2 regions of the Bradyrhizobium genosp. SA-4 str. CB756 genome follow, and region 2 is predicted to be linked to the other one. Evidence: predicted binding sites of a transcription regulator. Region 2 holds the regulator's gene; the other holds the start of a gene.
The links. Region 2 encodes LexA, which represses DNA repair genes until DNA is damaged. Its sites were predicted from a motif close to TGTTCNNNNTGTGTTCNG; they were not measured.

Region 1 (7,921 bases), 2.6 Mb from region 2:
ACCGCGCCCCGGTTGGGCAGGAACGTCACGAAGCCTTCCGCTTCAAGCTGGCGCAGCGCTTCCCTGACGGGAATGCGGCTGGTCCCGAACTTCTCCGCGAGCTCGTCCTGACGAAGCTGGATGCCGGGCGCGAGCTCGCCTGCACTGATCGCGCGGCGCAGCGCCTCGCGCACGGCATCAGGCGTGGAGCCGTGACCGCCGCCACTGCGCTGCTTTGCCACTGCTCCCGATTTCATCCGGCACCCTGTCGCGGTTGGCTTGACCCAGATTGTATAAAATCTGTTTGCGGATTATGCAATACGGCGTATAAAATATTGAGAGATTGTATCCAAACTAGGAGTGGCGTGATGAAGGACCTGTGGTATTCGCTGATGTTTTTGACCGCGCTGACGGCGCCCGCGCAGGCTCAGACGCCGGGCGGGACGCTGGCGAAGATCAAGGATGTCGGCGAGATCCGGCTCGGCCATCGCGACGTCTCGGTCCCGTTCTCCTATCTCGACCAGAACCAGAAGCCGGTCGGCTTTGCGATGGATCTCTGCGTGCGGATCGTCGATGCGGTGAAGGACGAGCTCAAGCTGCCGGCACTTCAGACCAGGCTGCAGCCGATCCAGCTCAGCACGCAGATTCCGTTGATCGAGAACGGAACCATCGACATCGTCTGCGGTCCCGCCACCAACACGCTGGAGCGCCAGAAGGTGGTGGCCTTCAGCAATACCATCTTCGTCTCGAGCATTCGCGCTGTGGTCCGGAAGGATGCGCCGATCAAGACGTTCGAGGATCTCAAGGACAAGCCGGTCGCGCTCACCACCGGCTCGACGTCGATCACGCTGTTGCTGGCACGCAGCCAGGAGAAGAATTTCGGCTTCAAGCAGGTGCTGTCGCCGGACCATGCCGCGTCGTTCCTGGCGCTCACGACCGGCCGCAGCGACGCCTTCGTCATGGACGACATCCTGCTCGCGGGACTCATCGCCAGCAGCCAGACGCCGGACAATTGGCGGATCATCGACGACAGCCTGCGCACCGAGCCTTACGGGCTGATCATCCGCAAGGGCGATCCAGAGTTCAAGGCATTGATCGACAAGACGCTGGTCGCCATGATGAAGCGCGGCGAGTTCGCGGAACTCTACGCGAAATGGTTCACAAAACCCATTCCGCCCAAGAATGTGAACCTGAACTTCCCGATGCCGACGCCGCTCAAGGATGCGGTCGCCAATCCGAACGACAAGGGCGTGTGATCGCTCGACGGCATGGTGCAGCTCTTCTGCTGCGCCGTTCTTTGCCAAGATTTAATCGGACGGACGGGACGTCGTAAGGTGACGATGTCCATGTTGGGTTCAAGGCGACTTACCCAACATGGACATTTCGACATGAACGATCGCGTCAATTCCGACACCCCCCGCAAAATCCTGAAGCCGCGCCGCCTCGCGCTGCTCGGCACCGTGGCCGCGCTCGGCGTGGCCGTGCTCGCTGCCTCTCCCGTTTCCTCGCAATTCGGCGTCAACTCCTTCGTCGCGCCGGCCCAGGCCGCGGAAGGCGCCGCGACGCCGCAGGGCTTCGGTGATCTCGTTGCCAAGGTCAAACCCGCCGTCATCTCGGTGCGGGTCAAGATCGACCAGGACAACGACAAGAGCGCGATGATGCAGCAGAACCGGATGGATTCGGACGAGGATTCGCCGTTCGACCAGTTCTCGCGGCAGTTCGGTTTCCGCGGCCCCGGCATGAACGGCATGCCGCGCCAGCGCCACCAGGTCATCACCGGCGAAGGCTCCGGCTTCTTCATCTCCGCCGACGGCTATGCCGTGACCAACAACCACGTCGTCGACCATGCCGAATCCGTGCAGGTGACGATGGATGACGGCACGGTCTACACTGCGAAGGTGGTCGGCACGGATCCGAAGACCGATCTCGCGCTGATCAAGGTCGACGGCAAGAAGGACTTCCCGTTCGTCAAGTTCTCCGACCAGAAGCCGCGCATCGGCGACTGGGTGGTCGCGGTCGGCAATCCCTTCGGCCTCGGCGGCACCGTCACGGCCGGCATCGTCTCGGCCAGCGGCCGCGACATCGGCAACGGCCCCTATGACGACTTCATCCAGATCGACGCGCCCATCAACAAGGGCAACTCCGGCGGTCCGGCCTTCGACATGAGCGGCAACGTGATCGGCGTGAACACCGCGATCTTCTCGCCCTCCGGCGGCTCGGTCGGCATCGGCTTCGACATTCCGGCCTCGACCGCGAAGCTCGTCGTCGCGCAGCTCAAGGACAAGGGTGCGGTGACGCGCGGCTGGCTCGGCGTGCAGGTGCAGCCGGTGACGTCGGACATTGCCGACAGCCTCGGCCTCAAGGAAGCGCGCGGCGCGATCGTCGACAATCCGCAGGACGGCAGCCCGGCGGCGAAGGCCGGCATCGAGGCCGGCGACGTCATCACCGCCGTCAACGGCACCGCGATCAAGGACTCCCGCGATCTCGCCCGCACCATCGCCACGCTGGCGCCCGGCACCTCGGTGAAGCTCGACGTCTTCCACAAGGGCGCAGCCAAGACGGTGACGCTCGCGCTCGGCGAGCTGCCGAACGAGCGGCAGGCCCAAGGCAAGACCGGCGAGGGCAAGGTGCAGCCGGACGCCGGCACGCCGCGCCTCGGGCTGAGCCTGGCTCCGGCCGGCGAGGTGCAGGGCGCCGGCCAGAAGGGCGTCGTCGTCACCGAGGTCGATCCGCAAGGGCCTGCGGCGCAGCGCGGCATCCAGACCGGCGACGTCATCCTCAATGTCGGCGGCAAGGCCGTTGCCAATGTCGGCGACGTCCGCTCGGAGCTGGCGCAGGCGAAGTCCTCCGGCAAGCGCAGCGTGCTGTTGCAGGTCAAGAGCGCGGAGGCGACCCGCTTCGTCGCGGTGCCGCTCGCGTAAGGCGAACGTCGACCGAACCAAATCCAAAGGCGGCCCTTGGGGCCGCCTTTTCTGTTCGCCTTCAGAATTACCGCGGGATATCTGATAACATTCTCGTTAACGGCAGGGACGATGACCCGGTTCGTCCGAAAAAGCCGTGTTCGCTGATCACTGTTCCGAGTCGTATATTTGCTTGGCGGCAACGGAGCCGCCGAGCCAGTTGCAAGCGTGGACCTTCGAACTGCCAGCCGCTTTTTGGAACCGGCCGGTGGTTCGCATTTGATCGGTGCCGAACATGGATCGATTGAAGCTCTCGCTGAGGCGTGCGTTGCTTGTGGCGCCATTGGTGCTGTGGAGCGGAAACGCCCTCGGGCGTGATGACGGCCGTTACGCCGACTCCCCCCTCAAGCCATGGTTCGACAGCCTGCGCAGCCATCTTGGCCCGTGCTGTTCGGATGCGGATGGTTTTGCCGTTGCCGATCCCGACTGGGAGTCGCACAACGGGCATTATCGCGTGCGTCTCGACGGGCAGTGGGTCGAGGTGCCGGATGAAGCCGTCATCACCGAGCCGAACCGGGCCGGCCGCACCATGGTGTGGCCGGTGAAGACCGCGTTCGGGATTTCGATCCGCTGCTTCATGCCCGGCAGCATGATCTGACACGGATCGGCGCGAGCGCTAGGAGGATTTGCGCTTCGACGACCTCTTGGATGATTTCCTGGATGACTTCTTAGACGTCTTCCTGGACGTCTTTTTCTTGGACGTCTTGCGCTTCGATGCCTTCTTCGGGACTTTCTTGCCCTTCTTGCGCGCCTTCGACAGTCCGATCGCGATCGCCTGCTTGCGGCTCTTCACGCGCCCGCCACGACCGCCGCGTCCGCTCTTCGCGGTGCCCTTCTTGTAGCGCCGCATCTCGCTCTCGACATCGCTGCCGGCGCTACGCGAGTAACGGCGTTTCTTTGCCTTGCGTGCCATGCATTCTCTCCCTTGGCCGGGGAAAAACCATTGGACACAAGCATGGTTCCCAAAGCGCGGAACGTTCCGGCTGCCTAGAAAGAATTCGCGAGCTCGATCTCCGCCTCCAGCGCGCGGATGCGGCGCGCAGCTTCAGCGGAGGACAGATCCCGATCGTATTGCGCCGGCTGGTAGGCCTCCTCGCTGAGCCGCTTCAGCCTCAGCCCCTGCGCGCGGGTCATCTCCATGAGAAAAGCCTTTGCGTCGTATTTACCCTGAACCTGCATGTCGCTGCTCCATCCTGAATTCGTGACTTGACTATATGTTCTTATTTTGTTCTAACAAGCCATGGACAACAGAATTAATGAAATTCGACGTAAAATCAGCGCCTTGAGGCTGGAGATGGCCGATATCGAGGCGTCCGTCCGCGACCTCGTCAATCGCGATCGCGACTGCACCGAAAAAGCTCTGGCGCAGATGGATCTGCGCCGGAGGATCAATCTGCTGATCGGCGAATGGAAGGCCGCCGGCGGTGGCGACGTCCTGCCTGATGTCCGCGACCGGGTGCGCCTTCGTCCCGTGAAGACAGCCGTCAATCCGGTGCGCGCCATCGCGCGCCGCTGAGAGTTCGGAGGCGCGCGGTGGAGGAAGACCCGGACACGTACCGGATTCTAAGACTGCGCGCCGAAATCCTCGAGCTCGGCTCCGCGATCCGGCAATTGCAGCGCGAGGGATTGGATGATGCTGCGGCCCAGCTCCTGATTGCGCGCAAGCGCGCGCAGCTCGACCAGCTCGTGAAAGCCAATGCTGTGGGGCGCGTTTAACATCCCTGACATCCGACGCAGCTAAAGCGAGCGCGCTACGCGACACGCTGGAGCTCGCCGATGCACGATGCCGAAATGGCCGCTTTGATACAGGCCGTGCTGGACGACGTCTGCGCCGGGCTTCCTCTCTCCGAACTGGCGACGCGCGAGCGTGTCGCCACGCGGCTGCGTGAGGCCGCGCAAACAGATCGCCGCTCGATCGAGGATCTAAAACAGGCTGCGCGAGATGCTCTGGTCCGCGCACCGACGATGTGGCGCTAAAGCATGATCCGGAAAAGTGCGAAGCGGTTTTCCGGAAAGATCATGCGTAAACAACAACCTAAAGCGCGATGACGATTCATCCAAATCTCATCGCGCTTTAGCGCCCGGTGTGGTCATGACTTGACCGCCATCAGGCCGCTGCGGCAAGCCGCACATCCCCGTGAGATGCCGCCGGTTGCTCGGAACGGAAGCCGGTTCGACCGATTGACCGGGCTCCTCTCATAGCGATGGAGCGTTCCATGGATCTCAAGGGCAAGACGATTGCCATTCTCGCCACCAACGGTTTCGAGCAATCGGAACTGGAAGTGCCGCGCGATCGCCTGAAGCAGGCTGGCGCGACGGTCCACGTCGTCTCGCTCGCGGCGGGCGAGATCAAGGGCTGGGACAAGAAAGATTGGGGACGTCCGGTGAAGGTCGACAAGACGCTCGACCAGGTTTCCAGCAACGACTACGACGCGGTCGTGCTGCCCGGCGGCCAGATCAATCCGGATCTCTTGCGCGTCGAGCCGAAGGCGCTGTCCTTCATCAAGGAGATATTCAACGCCAAGAAGATTGTCGCTGCCGTTTGCCACGCGCCTTGGCTCCTGATCGAGACCGGCATCGCCAAGGGTCGCAAGATGACGTCATACAAGTCGATCAAGACCGACGTCATCAACGCCGGCGCGACATGGGAAGACTCACAAGTCGTCGTCGATCAGGGCGTCATCACCTCGCGCAACCCCGGCGACCTCGACGCCTTCAGCGCCAAGATCATCGAAGAGGTGAAGGAAGGTCGTCACGTCCAGCGCAGCGCTGCCTGACCTTTGCTGCACTGTTTCGACGAAAAGCCCCGCGTTGCCGCGGGGCTTTTGTTTGAGATGCGGCCGAAGCTATTTGAGCTTACTTGCTCATGCCGCCCTTGGTCATCGTGCCGCCCTGATCGGAGCCCGGGCCAGAACCGCCTTGGCCGGAGGCGTCGGGGCCTTTGGAGGGCTTGGTGTTGGCGCCGGTGGTCTGCGACGATGACATCGAGGATCCATGCTTGGCCTTGTGCGACTTGGCCTGCGCGGCGAACGGGGCGGCTGCAAGGCCGGTTGCCAGCATCACGGTGAGAGCGAGCTTGGTCGTCTTCATGCGGGGGAACTCCCTGAGTTAAAATGACGCAGGCTGCCAACCGCCGTCCGTCGCAGGAGTTCCCAACAAAGATTTCGCTCGCTTCACGCAAGCTTCAAGGTTGCTTGTCCTCTGCGAGGATGAACACGACGCCGGTGAGTGTCGCGCCGATCGCGAAGGTCGTCACGAGTGTGAGGGTGAAGACGATGACGGCCTGGCGACCGCCGTCATTCAAGAGATTGGCGACCGCTGGATTGGACAGGATGAGCGCGAGGCTGAAGGCGAGGCCGAGGGCTGCGCCCATCATCGCATGCGTCATCAGCTTGATGATGCCAGTGGGAGAAATCAGATCCGATGACTTTTTCGCGCGCATGGAACTGCGTCCCGAATCCAGCAGGCAAACGCGCGAGACGTTCTTTGGTTCCATCCGGATCAAGGAATTCCGTCGCGCGCTTCATCCGACGTTCATGCCGGGCTTGCGAGGATATGGGCCAGCAACACGGGAACATTCGATATGGGTAAGGTAGTTTTTCTTTACCGCTCGCTGGCCTATCGCAACGCGGCCGCGGACATCTTGCGCAAGGCACGCCAGTTGCCGCGCGGCGCGGAGCGAAGCGCGGCCCGCCGCTATGCGAAGGCGCTGCGCGATCTGGCCCGAACGGAAGCCTGGCTTGAGGGGCGCATCGCTCGCGAACCGCAGACGGCACAGCGCAGGACCAGCGCGGCGTCGGGCTAACCGGATGCGCGCTGCAATTCGACGGAGCCGGCCGCCTCGAACTTGCCGGGTGCCGTCGTCGCCGCAGACTTGCGTGTCAGCGGCACGTCCAGGCGGCACAACAGGCCCTCCGCTCGCCAATCGAATTGCGCCTGTCCGCCGAGCTGGGACTCGACGCTGGCAAGCAGGCTGCGCGTGCCGAACCCGCGCGATTTCGGCGTCCTGACAAGCGGGCCGCCGGATTCCTCCCAGGTCAGCTTGAGAAGGTCGTCCTCGACCTGCCAGCCGATCATGAGCCGCCCGGACCGCGTCGAGAGCGCGCCATACTTTGCCGAATTGGTGAAAAGCTCGTGCAGCGCCAGCGCCAGCGTCTGGGCGGTGGCCGGCAGCAACTGAACTTCGGGACCGGCGAGCTTGATCTGGCCGCCGAGCGAATAGGGCGCAAGCTCTTCGTCGATCAGCCTGGAGAGCTCGGCGCCCTGCCAGCTCGACAGCGACAGGATCGTATGCACGCGCGCCAGCGCGTTGATGCGGCCCTCGACGGCGTTGACATAGGCCTTGACCTCGTCGGCCCGGGTCAGGCGCACGATCGATTGCGCCAGCGCCAGCGCGTTCTTGGCGCGATGATCGACCTCCCGCGCCAGCAGATTCTGCCGTTCCTCGGCCCGCTTGCGCTCGGTGATATCAACCGTGACGCCGCTCACCCGCACGACACGGCCGGCGTGGTCCAGCGTTGCGGCCGCCGTGCCGACGCACCAGCGCACCTCGCCGTCGGGACGGTTGACGCGAAATTCCCCTTCATAGGCACGCGCGCCGGTGTTGAATGCCGCAACCGCCTCGCCGAACCGATCGATGTCATCCGGGTGCAGCAGCGCCTGGATGTTCGCCGATGTGACGTTGAAGGTCTCCGGCGTCACGCCGAAGATGCGGAACTGGCCCTCGTCCCACATCCAGTCGCCGTTGATCCAGTCCCAGTCCCATGATCCCATCTTGCCGGCGGCGATCGCCATGCTGCGCCGCTCTTCGCTCTCGCGCAGCTTCGCGGTGGAGTTCTCCAGTTCCGCCGTGCGGGCGCGGACGCGATCCTCGAGGTCCTGGTTCAGCCGCTCGAGCTCCCGCGTCTTGCGATAGAGCTCGGCAAACACCTTGACCTTGGCGCGCAGCACCTCGGGCACAACAGGCACGGGGACGTAGTCGA
Region 2 (7,921 bases):
TGCAAGGGCTTGGTCGGTCCGTTTGAAATAGGAGTTGGCGAATTTGGTGAGGATCACCGGGTGGCCGGACGCCCAGGCCTTGCCGGGGAGCCCCTCGTCATATCCGAAGTGCAGATCTTCGCTCACAGCCCTGAACGCGGACAGCCCTTCGCCGTAGAGGCCGCCGCCGAATTCCAGACGCATGCGCGTCCTGTCGGGCACCCAGAGTTCAACGACACGAATGAAGGTTTTCATCGAGTCCGTCCGCCGTCCCAAGCCGGAACAGCATCGGCCATTTGCCTGTGAAACGGACGTTCAAAATTCAGGCAGCGCCGCGCAAACTTCGTGCGACGGGAAGGTGGGATATCGAGAGACACAAACAACACCACGTCGCCGGCCGCGGCCGGCGATGGCGATCTCAATTCCGGGCTCCGACCTGGCGGCCGGGGATATCTGCTTCAACCGATCGGCAGACGCGGCGTCGTCGGGCGGTTCTCGGCACTGACCTGCGGCTTGTGCTCGCGCTCGCCGAGCGGCTGGGTCACGGGCAGTTGCAGCACGGTTGCCTGCTGGCCTTCGACGAGCTGAGTCACCAGCACGTATTTGCCGTCGGGGAATTCGATCGCGTCATGATGGCGATCGGGAATGTGCGGATCAATCTTGCCGAACTTGCCGACACGCGAGTTGACGGTGCGCGTCCAGATCCAGCGATTGTCGTAGCGGACGTTGTCGGCGAAGGCGAGCTCCGTTCCCGGCAGCAGGCAGACCGCGACGGTCGGATCGGCCGCGGAGGCAAAGCCGCGCGTCGAGGTGCCGCGGAACGTTGTCGTCACGATCGTCTCGCCGACCTCGGCAGGGCGCGATGCGACGGCATGCAGGCTGTAGTCACACATCGTGGGTGCTCCTCATGCGGAGATAGCAACCCGCGCCTCTGTCTTACGAGGCGCAGGCCTCTATCAGAGTGGAAGCATCATAGCGTCTGCCCGGTTATAGGCAAATCTGCGGCTCGCTGCCGCAGCGTGCGATCACATTATCTTTCCCGAATCCCCCGGGAACAAAGCCTGCTTTCGTGCATTCGGTGGGCGTATCAGTGGCCAGCTCAGCGGCCAGCCGGCGCCGACCAACCGGAGTATGGCCAGACCGGTTGCGATGGTTGCGTGAGCGCATTGCGCGCGTTGCGGACTTGCTCGCTCATTGCCGTTTCCTTGGCCGTCTCCTTGGCCACGTTCTTACGGGCATGGCGGTGCGATGGTGCGGCAACGGCTTGCGATGCTGATGCTGCGATCAGCGCCGCTGCTACTGTGCTCAGGATGATCTTGCGCATGGCATCTCCTCGAACCGAAAGCCTTTCCGAAGCGGTGCTGCTTCGTGCGGCGTGGCGAGGATGTAGCGCCGGAGGAGGGGCCGGATAATCTGCGCGAAACCAGAAAGACTATCCAGCGCGAGCGGACAATCATCCGCTCCGATCTCTAGTCGGCGATGCCGATCGAAGCGCGCGGACAGCGCGCCTAGTACTTGCGGTATCAGTACTTCCGATAAAGCCCGATCAGCTTGCCCTGAATCTTGACCCGGTTCGGCGGAAGGATGCGCACCTCATAGGCCGCATTGGCGGGCTCGAGCGCGATCGAGGCGCCGCGGCGGCGGAAGCGCTTCAAGGTCGCTTCCTCGTCGTCGATCAGCGCCACCACGATGTCGCCGGTGTCGGCGCTCTCGTTGCGCTGGATCAGCGCCATGTCGCCGTCGAGGATGCCGGCTTCCACCATGGAATCGCCGCGCACTTCGAGCGCGTAGTGCTCGCCCGAGCCGAGCATATCGGGCGGGACGCTGATGGTGTGGCTGCGGGTCTGCAACGCCTCGATCGGCGTGCCGGCCGCGATCCGGCCCATCACCGGCACCGCGACGGGACGCTCGCCCTCGTCCGCAGGCGGGCTGGAGGTCGTGCGGACCTTGCCGAGATTGCCCTCGATGACGCTCGGCGTGAAGCCGCGGCGATTGCCGGCGGCCGCCTGCAGCTCGGGCAGCTTGATCACCTCGATGGCGCGGGCGCGGTTGGGCAGGCGGCGGATGAAGCCGCGCTCCTCGAGCGCGGTGATCAGGCGATGGATGCCTGATTTCGAGCGCAGATCGAGCGCGTCCTTCATCTCGTCGAAGGAGGGCGGTACGCCGCTTTCCTTCAGTCGCTCGCTGATGAACCGCAGGAGCTCGTACTGTTTGCGCGTTAACATCTCGACCAAAATCCCCCGGTTGATGTCGTTCGATTCCGAGACGCTGAATTCAGCGATAAGCCGCTGCATGCTCGAAACAAATCATGAACGGACACTATATGTTCGATACATGTTCCGCAACTGCTTAATTTACCGTGAACGCGACAAAGTTCGCGTCACGCGTGTGGCCAGCGCGTTCAGACCGGCAGGCGCAGCACCTCGCAAGGTGTGCCGGCTTCGGCCTTCGGCGCGAACGGCGCGCGCACGAGAAGTGCCTGTGCCGCAGCGAGATTCGCAAGCAGCGAGGAATCCTGGTGATTGACGGGAAGGGCGATCAGCGTGCCGTCGTCGCGCGTCTCCAGGCGTGCGCGCAGATAATCTTCGCGCTGGTCGTTGGCGCCGACGTCGCGGCCCAGCACCGCGCGCTCGCGGCGATGGTGAATCACGGAGCGGCCCGACAGCGCCCGAATCAGCGGCACCATGAACAGGAAGGCGCACACATAGGATGACACGGGATTGCCGGGCAGGCCGATCACGCGCATCGCCGCCAACCTTCCATGCATCATCGGCTTGCCGGGCCGCATCGCGATCTTCCAGAACGTCATCGCGGTGCCCTCGGCCTTCAGCGCCTGCTGGACCAGATCGTGGTCGCCGACCGAGGCGCCGCCGGTGGTGATCAGGATGTCGGCGCCGCTCGCGCGGGCGCGGCGTATGCCCGCGGTGGTGGCGTCCAGGGTATCGGCGGCAACACCGAGATCGACGGTATCGGCGCCCTCGCTGCGGGCGAGCGCGTGCAGGGCATAGCCGTTGGAATAGACGATCTGGCCGGGGCCAGGCGTGGTGCCCGGCATCACCAGCTCGTCGCCGGTGGCGAGAATCGCGACCTTCGGGCGGCGGTGGACGGGTAGAAACGGGTGATTCATGCCGGCGGCGAGCGCGAGGTCGCGCTCCGTCAGCCGGATGCCCTTGCGCAGCAGCACGTCGCCCTCGCTGAAATCGACACCGGCGGGGCGGATGTGTCGTCCCGTCACGGCCGCTTCCTTGATCGTGATGCGCCTGCCGTCCGCAACCGTGTCCTCCTGGATCACGACCGCGTCTGCGCCGTCGGGAACGACGCCGCCGGTGAAGATCCGCACGGCTTCGCCGGCGCCGACCGATCCTGCAAACGGCCGCCCCGCCGCGACCTCGCCGATCACGGTGAGCTGGGAATCGATCTTGGCGGCGTCGGCCGCACGCACCGCATAGCCATCCATCGCCGACATCGCCTGCGGCGGCTGGGTGCGCCGCGCCGCGACGTCGTGGGCAAGCACGCGCTGGAAGGCCTGGTCGAGGGCGAGCATTTCTTCAGGCAGCGGCTCTGCGCCGGCAAGCACCGCGGCAAGCGCGTCAGAAACCGGCATCAGGGCCACGGGTGAAAACTCCAGCTGCGCCCCGTTCGGGCAAATCGGCGGCGAGAGTTCTAGCCGAGTGCAGGCGCAGAGGCAAAAAGGCGATCACGCAGGATGATTCATCCTGCGTTGTCCGCTCTGCAGTGAGGGATAGACGTCAAGTCCGCCGCGGCATGATCCAGAAGGCGAGACAGACCGGGACGAGGATGGCCATGGCGAGGACGAGAAGGACGAGTGCCACGGCCAGCATCGGTCAACTCCCCGGCTGCTCGTCCGGACTGACGTCCGGCGCTTTGGGACTCTGATCCTTGTCGGGCAGCGGATCGGCCTGCGATTTCAGGTCGGCGGCCTTGCTGATCAGCTTGGCGGAGAGCTCAGAATCCGAGGTGGTTCTGGCGTATTTCATCAGCAGCGAGGCCTGCTTGGTGAGGTAGGTTTTGCCCAACACGACGATAAGCCTGATGTAGAATTCCCAACGGACTCATGAGTCCGGAAGCCGGTATTCGTTCCGGGAACTCCGTACAAAATTGCACAAAGTGATTGGGTTCCTCATTTTGCGCCAAATTAGGTCCAGCACCGGCGCGCCCCAGCGACGGGCCGAACCGGCCCCCAACGTCAAACCCCGAGTGCCTTCAAGGCGTTCCCGACATCGGTGGGCGAGGTCACATGCACCGCGGTCAAGCCGCGGGCGCGGGCTCCCTCGATGTTCTCGGCAAGATCGTCGAAGAATACGATCCGGTTGGCCGGCACGCCGATGGCGGCCACGACATGGTCGAAAGCCTCCGCGTCCGGCTTGCGCAGGCCGATGCTGGAGGACAGGTAGACCTCGCGGAAATGGCCGAGCAGGTCGGCATATTCCTTCGAGAAATAGTCCACGTGCGGCCGGTTGGTGTTGGAGAAGGCGTAGAGCGGCATTTGCCGCGCCGCGCGCGGCAACAGCTCGGCAATGTCTGGCATCTCGCCGGCGAAGACCGCGTTCCAGCCCTCCAGGAACTGCGCGTCGGAAATGCCGATCCCGAGTGAGGTGCGCAGCGAGGCGAAATAGTCCTCGTCGCTGATCTTGCCGACCTCGTGCAGCCGGTAGGCCTCGTCGCGCACATAGCGCGCGACGATGGCTTCGGGCTTGCAGCCGGCATGTCCCGCCCAGCAGTCGATCGCCTTGGAGAAATCGATGTCGAGCACCACGCGCCCGAGATCGAACAGAAGCGCATCGGCGCTGCCGGGAGAGAGCGAGGTCACCTGCATCCTTTCATTCAGTACCGGTAGGGGTCGTGATCGAACAGCGGGAACGCGCTGAACACGCCCGGCGCATTGGTCGCGGTCGCCGGATGCAGGCAGGACTTGCTGACCTCGGCGAAGGATGTGGCGCCCAACAGGCCGAGGCAGCGCAGCACCTCGTCCTCCAGCAGTTCCAGCATCCGCGTGACGCCGGCTTCGCCCGCCGCCGCCAGCGCCCAGCATTGCAGCCGGCCGATGCCGACGAGGTCGGCGCCCGCCGCGACCGCCTTGACGATGTCGGTGCCGCGGCAGAAGCCGCCGTCGACCATGATCTTGGCGCGGCCCTTCACGGCCTCGACGATCTCAGGGAGCACATGCATGGCGCCACGACCGTGATCGAGCTGGCGCCCGCCATGGTTGGAGACGTAGATCCACTCGACGCCATGGTCGAGCGCGATCAGCGCATCCTCGGCGGTGGCGATGCCCTTGAGGATCAGGGGTATCTTGAACTTGTCCTTGATCATCTTCACGGTCCGCCACTCCAGGCCCTTCTGGTAGTCGCCCCCGGTGGCGCGCAGGCGGCTCTCGCGAACATAGCGCTTGGCGATGTCACGTTCGCGACGGCTGTAATGGGCGGTGTCCACGGTCAGGCAGAACGCGGCGTAGGCGTTCTTCTCGCTCCTGGCGACGACATCGGCGACGAAGGCATCGTCACCGCGGACATAGAGCTGGTAGAGGCGCAGCGCATCGGGGGCAGCCTCGGCGGTCTTCTCCAGACCAGGCTCCGACACCGAGCTCAGCATATGCGCCGCACCGAAGGTGCCGGCCGCGCGCGCGACGCTCGCGGCGCCATCGGGGTCAAAAATCTCGAGCGCGCCGACCGGGGCCAGCACCACCGGCAGGCGCATCCTGCGGCCAAACTGCTCGACCGAGCCGTCGACCTTGCGGACGTCACGCAGCACGCGCGGGCGGAAGGCGATCTCGTCCAGCGCCATGCGGTTGCGGCGCATCGTGGTCTCTGTCTCGGCGGCGCCGACGATGTAGTCCCAGGCATTCTGGTTGAGGTTGGCACGCGCCTTCCGGACGAATTCGTGCAGATTTTGGAACGGCTCGTTGCTGGCGCCGAGTTCGACGTTCCGTTCCGGCCGGATGCGGGGTGCTTCGTTCATTGTTATCCTCCCGAGAATTTGAAGCCTTGTCTCATCGCCTTAGCCCGTCCGGACCTGCAAAACCATCCTAAGATCGCATACCTGCGAGGCGTGGCCCATCCGACCGATTCCGCTTTGCTTGAAACGATTTCGGAACGTTGCCAAAAGTTTAGGTCTCGGGCCAAGGCTTTTTGGCGAAGGGATTTTTGCCATGCACCCGCCAGCGTGGCAGCCCGGCCATGAAGAAACCTGAATGGTGTTGTGAGAAGCGGGCTGGATCGCCATTTGCATGGCGGCTTCCAGACCTCCAAAGAGAACCGCCAGCTAAGAAGGCCCTCCATGCGGAAATCCCTGCTGTTCCCCCTGGGCGCGCTCACCGGAGCGTGTCTGACCCTTCTGGTAGCGAGCCCCCATGGCGGCGTATGGGCGGCACGGGCGGCAGCGAGCGCGGATGATGCGTATAACCAGCTCAACCTGTTCGGCGAGGTCTTCGAGCGCGTGAAGGCGAGCTATGTCGAGAAGCCCGACAATGCCAAGCTGATCGAAGGTGCGATCACGGGCATGGTGACATCGCTCGATCCGCATTCGCGCTACATGAACGACAAGGCCTGGACCGAGATGCAGGAGACCACCTCCGGCGAGTTCGGCGGCCTCGGCATCGAGGTCACGATGGAGGAGGGCCTGGTCAAGGTCGTCTCGCCGATCGACGACACGCCGGCATCCAAGGCCGGCATCATGTCCGGCGACCTCATCGCCAAGATCGACGGCGAGGCCGTGCAGGGCATGACGCTCGAGCAGGCCGTCAACAAGATGAAGGGGCCGGTCGACACCAAGACCAAGCTCACGATCGTGCGCAAGGGCGCGGATGCGCCGCTCGATGTCGCGATCACGCGCGAGATCATCCACGTGCGCCCGGTGCGATTCCATGTCGAGAATGGCGACATCGGCTATATCCGCGTCACTTCGTTCAACGAGCAGACCACCGACGGGCTGAAGAAGGCGATCGCCGCGATCTCCAAGCAGGTCCCGCAGGAGAAGCTCGTCGGCTATGTGATGGACCTGCGCAACAACCCGGGCGGCCTGCTCGACCAGGCCGTGTCGGTATCGAGCGCCTTCCTGCAGCGTGGCGAGGTCGTCTCGACCCGCGGCCGCAATCCGGAAGAGACTCAGCGCTTCACCGCGCATGGCGGCGACCTCACCAAGGGCAAGCCGCTCGTGATCCTGGTCAATGGCGGTTCGGCTTCGGCCTCGGAGATCGTGGCCGGTGCGCTGCATGATCACAAGCGCGCGACGATCATCGGCACGCGCTCGTTCGGCAAGGGCTCGGTGCAGACCATCATCCCGCTCGGCACCGGCAACGGCGCGCTGGCGCTGACCACCGCGCGCTACTACACGCCGTCGGGCCGCTCGATCCAGGCCCAGGGCATCGCGCCCGACATCGAGATCCTCCAGGACGTGCCGGCGGAGCTGAAGGGCCGGATGGACACCATGGCGGAGTCGCAGATGCGCGGCCACCTCTCGGCTGCCGACGGCACGGAGCAGACCGGATCGCAGTCCTACGTTCCTCCGAAGGAGGAGGACGACAAGGCGCTGCACGCGGCTTACGATTTCCTCCACGGCCAGACCGCGAATGCGGTCGCCGCCAAGCCCGCGCCGAAGGCTGCGGTGCCGAACTAAACCCTACAACGTCGAGACATCGATCGCCCGGGAGTGGATACCGCTCCCGGGCGAATTCGTTTTGGGCGCCGGCTCAGCTCGGATTCATGGCTGCGAAGGTCGCCTCGTAGCGGCCGTCGCGCTCGGCCCAGCGGCGGGCGCGGTCGCGCTCGACCAGCACCTCGTCGCGAGGGTGAACCCGCAGCTCCAGCAGTTGCATCACTTCCGCGATGTAGGCGGCAAGCGGCATGGCGCGCGCGTCGCTGGCCTGCTGCGTGCCGGTGAGCTCGGTCTGCACATAGGGCGGCGCGAGCTCCAGCACCTCGAC

Region 1: a site for LexA is predicted at 4,155-4,172, ahead of BRAGE_RS0126180 (DUF3072 domain-containing protein). Genes of this name have one in related genera too.

Annotation. Positions count from the first base shown of each region.
Region 1 is NZ_KI421499.1:5,371,278-5,379,198, reverse strand. It holds gene BRAGE_RS0126210 (GntR family transcriptional regulator) at 1-236, opposite strand, end outside; gene BRAGE_RS0126205 (transporter substrate-binding domain-containing protein) at 348-1,235, shown strand; gene BRAGE_RS0126200 (Do family serine endopeptidase) at 1,368-2,900, shown strand; gene BRAGE_RS0126190 (hypothetical protein) at 3,175-3,537, shown strand; gene BRAGE_RS0126185 (DUF6496 domain-containing protein) at 3,556-3,852, opposite strand; gene BRAGE_RS0126180 (DUF3072 domain-containing protein) at 3,927-4,118, opposite strand; gene BRAGE_RS0126175 (hypothetical protein) at 4,234-4,455, shown strand; gene BRAGE_RS53040 (hypothetical protein) at 4,473-4,655, shown strand; gene BRAGE_RS0126165 (hypothetical protein) at 4,716-4,916, shown strand; gene BRAGE_RS0126160 (type 1 glutamine amidotransferase domain-containing protein) at 5,156-5,716, shown strand; gene BRAGE_RS0126155 (hypothetical protein) at 5,796-6,029, opposite strand; gene BRAGE_RS0126150 (hypothetical protein) at 6,124-6,381, opposite strand; gene BRAGE_RS0126145 (hypothetical protein) at 6,523-6,744, shown strand; gene BRAGE_RS0126140 (HWE histidine kinase domain-containing protein) at 6,741-7,921, opposite strand, start outside.
Region 2 is NZ_KI421499.1:2,797,437-2,805,357, forward strand. It holds gene BRAGE_RS0113770 (GAF domain-containing protein) at 1-234, opposite strand, end outside; gene BRAGE_RS0113775 (hypothetical protein) at 438-872, opposite strand; gene BRAGE_RS0113780 (hypothetical protein) at 1,079-1,303, opposite strand; gene lexA (transcriptional repressor LexA) at 1,503-2,204, opposite strand; gene BRAGE_RS0113790 (molybdopterin molybdotransferase MoeA) at 2,381-3,592, opposite strand; gene BRAGE_RS0113800 (hypothetical protein) at 3,825-4,019, opposite strand; gene BRAGE_RS0113805 (HAD family hydrolase) at 4,187-4,816, opposite strand; gene BRAGE_RS0113810 (alpha-hydroxy acid oxidase) at 4,825-5,958, opposite strand; gene BRAGE_RS0113815 (S41 family peptidase) at 6,277-7,614, shown strand; gene BRAGE_RS0113820 (SDR family oxidoreductase) at 7,688-7,921, opposite strand, start outside.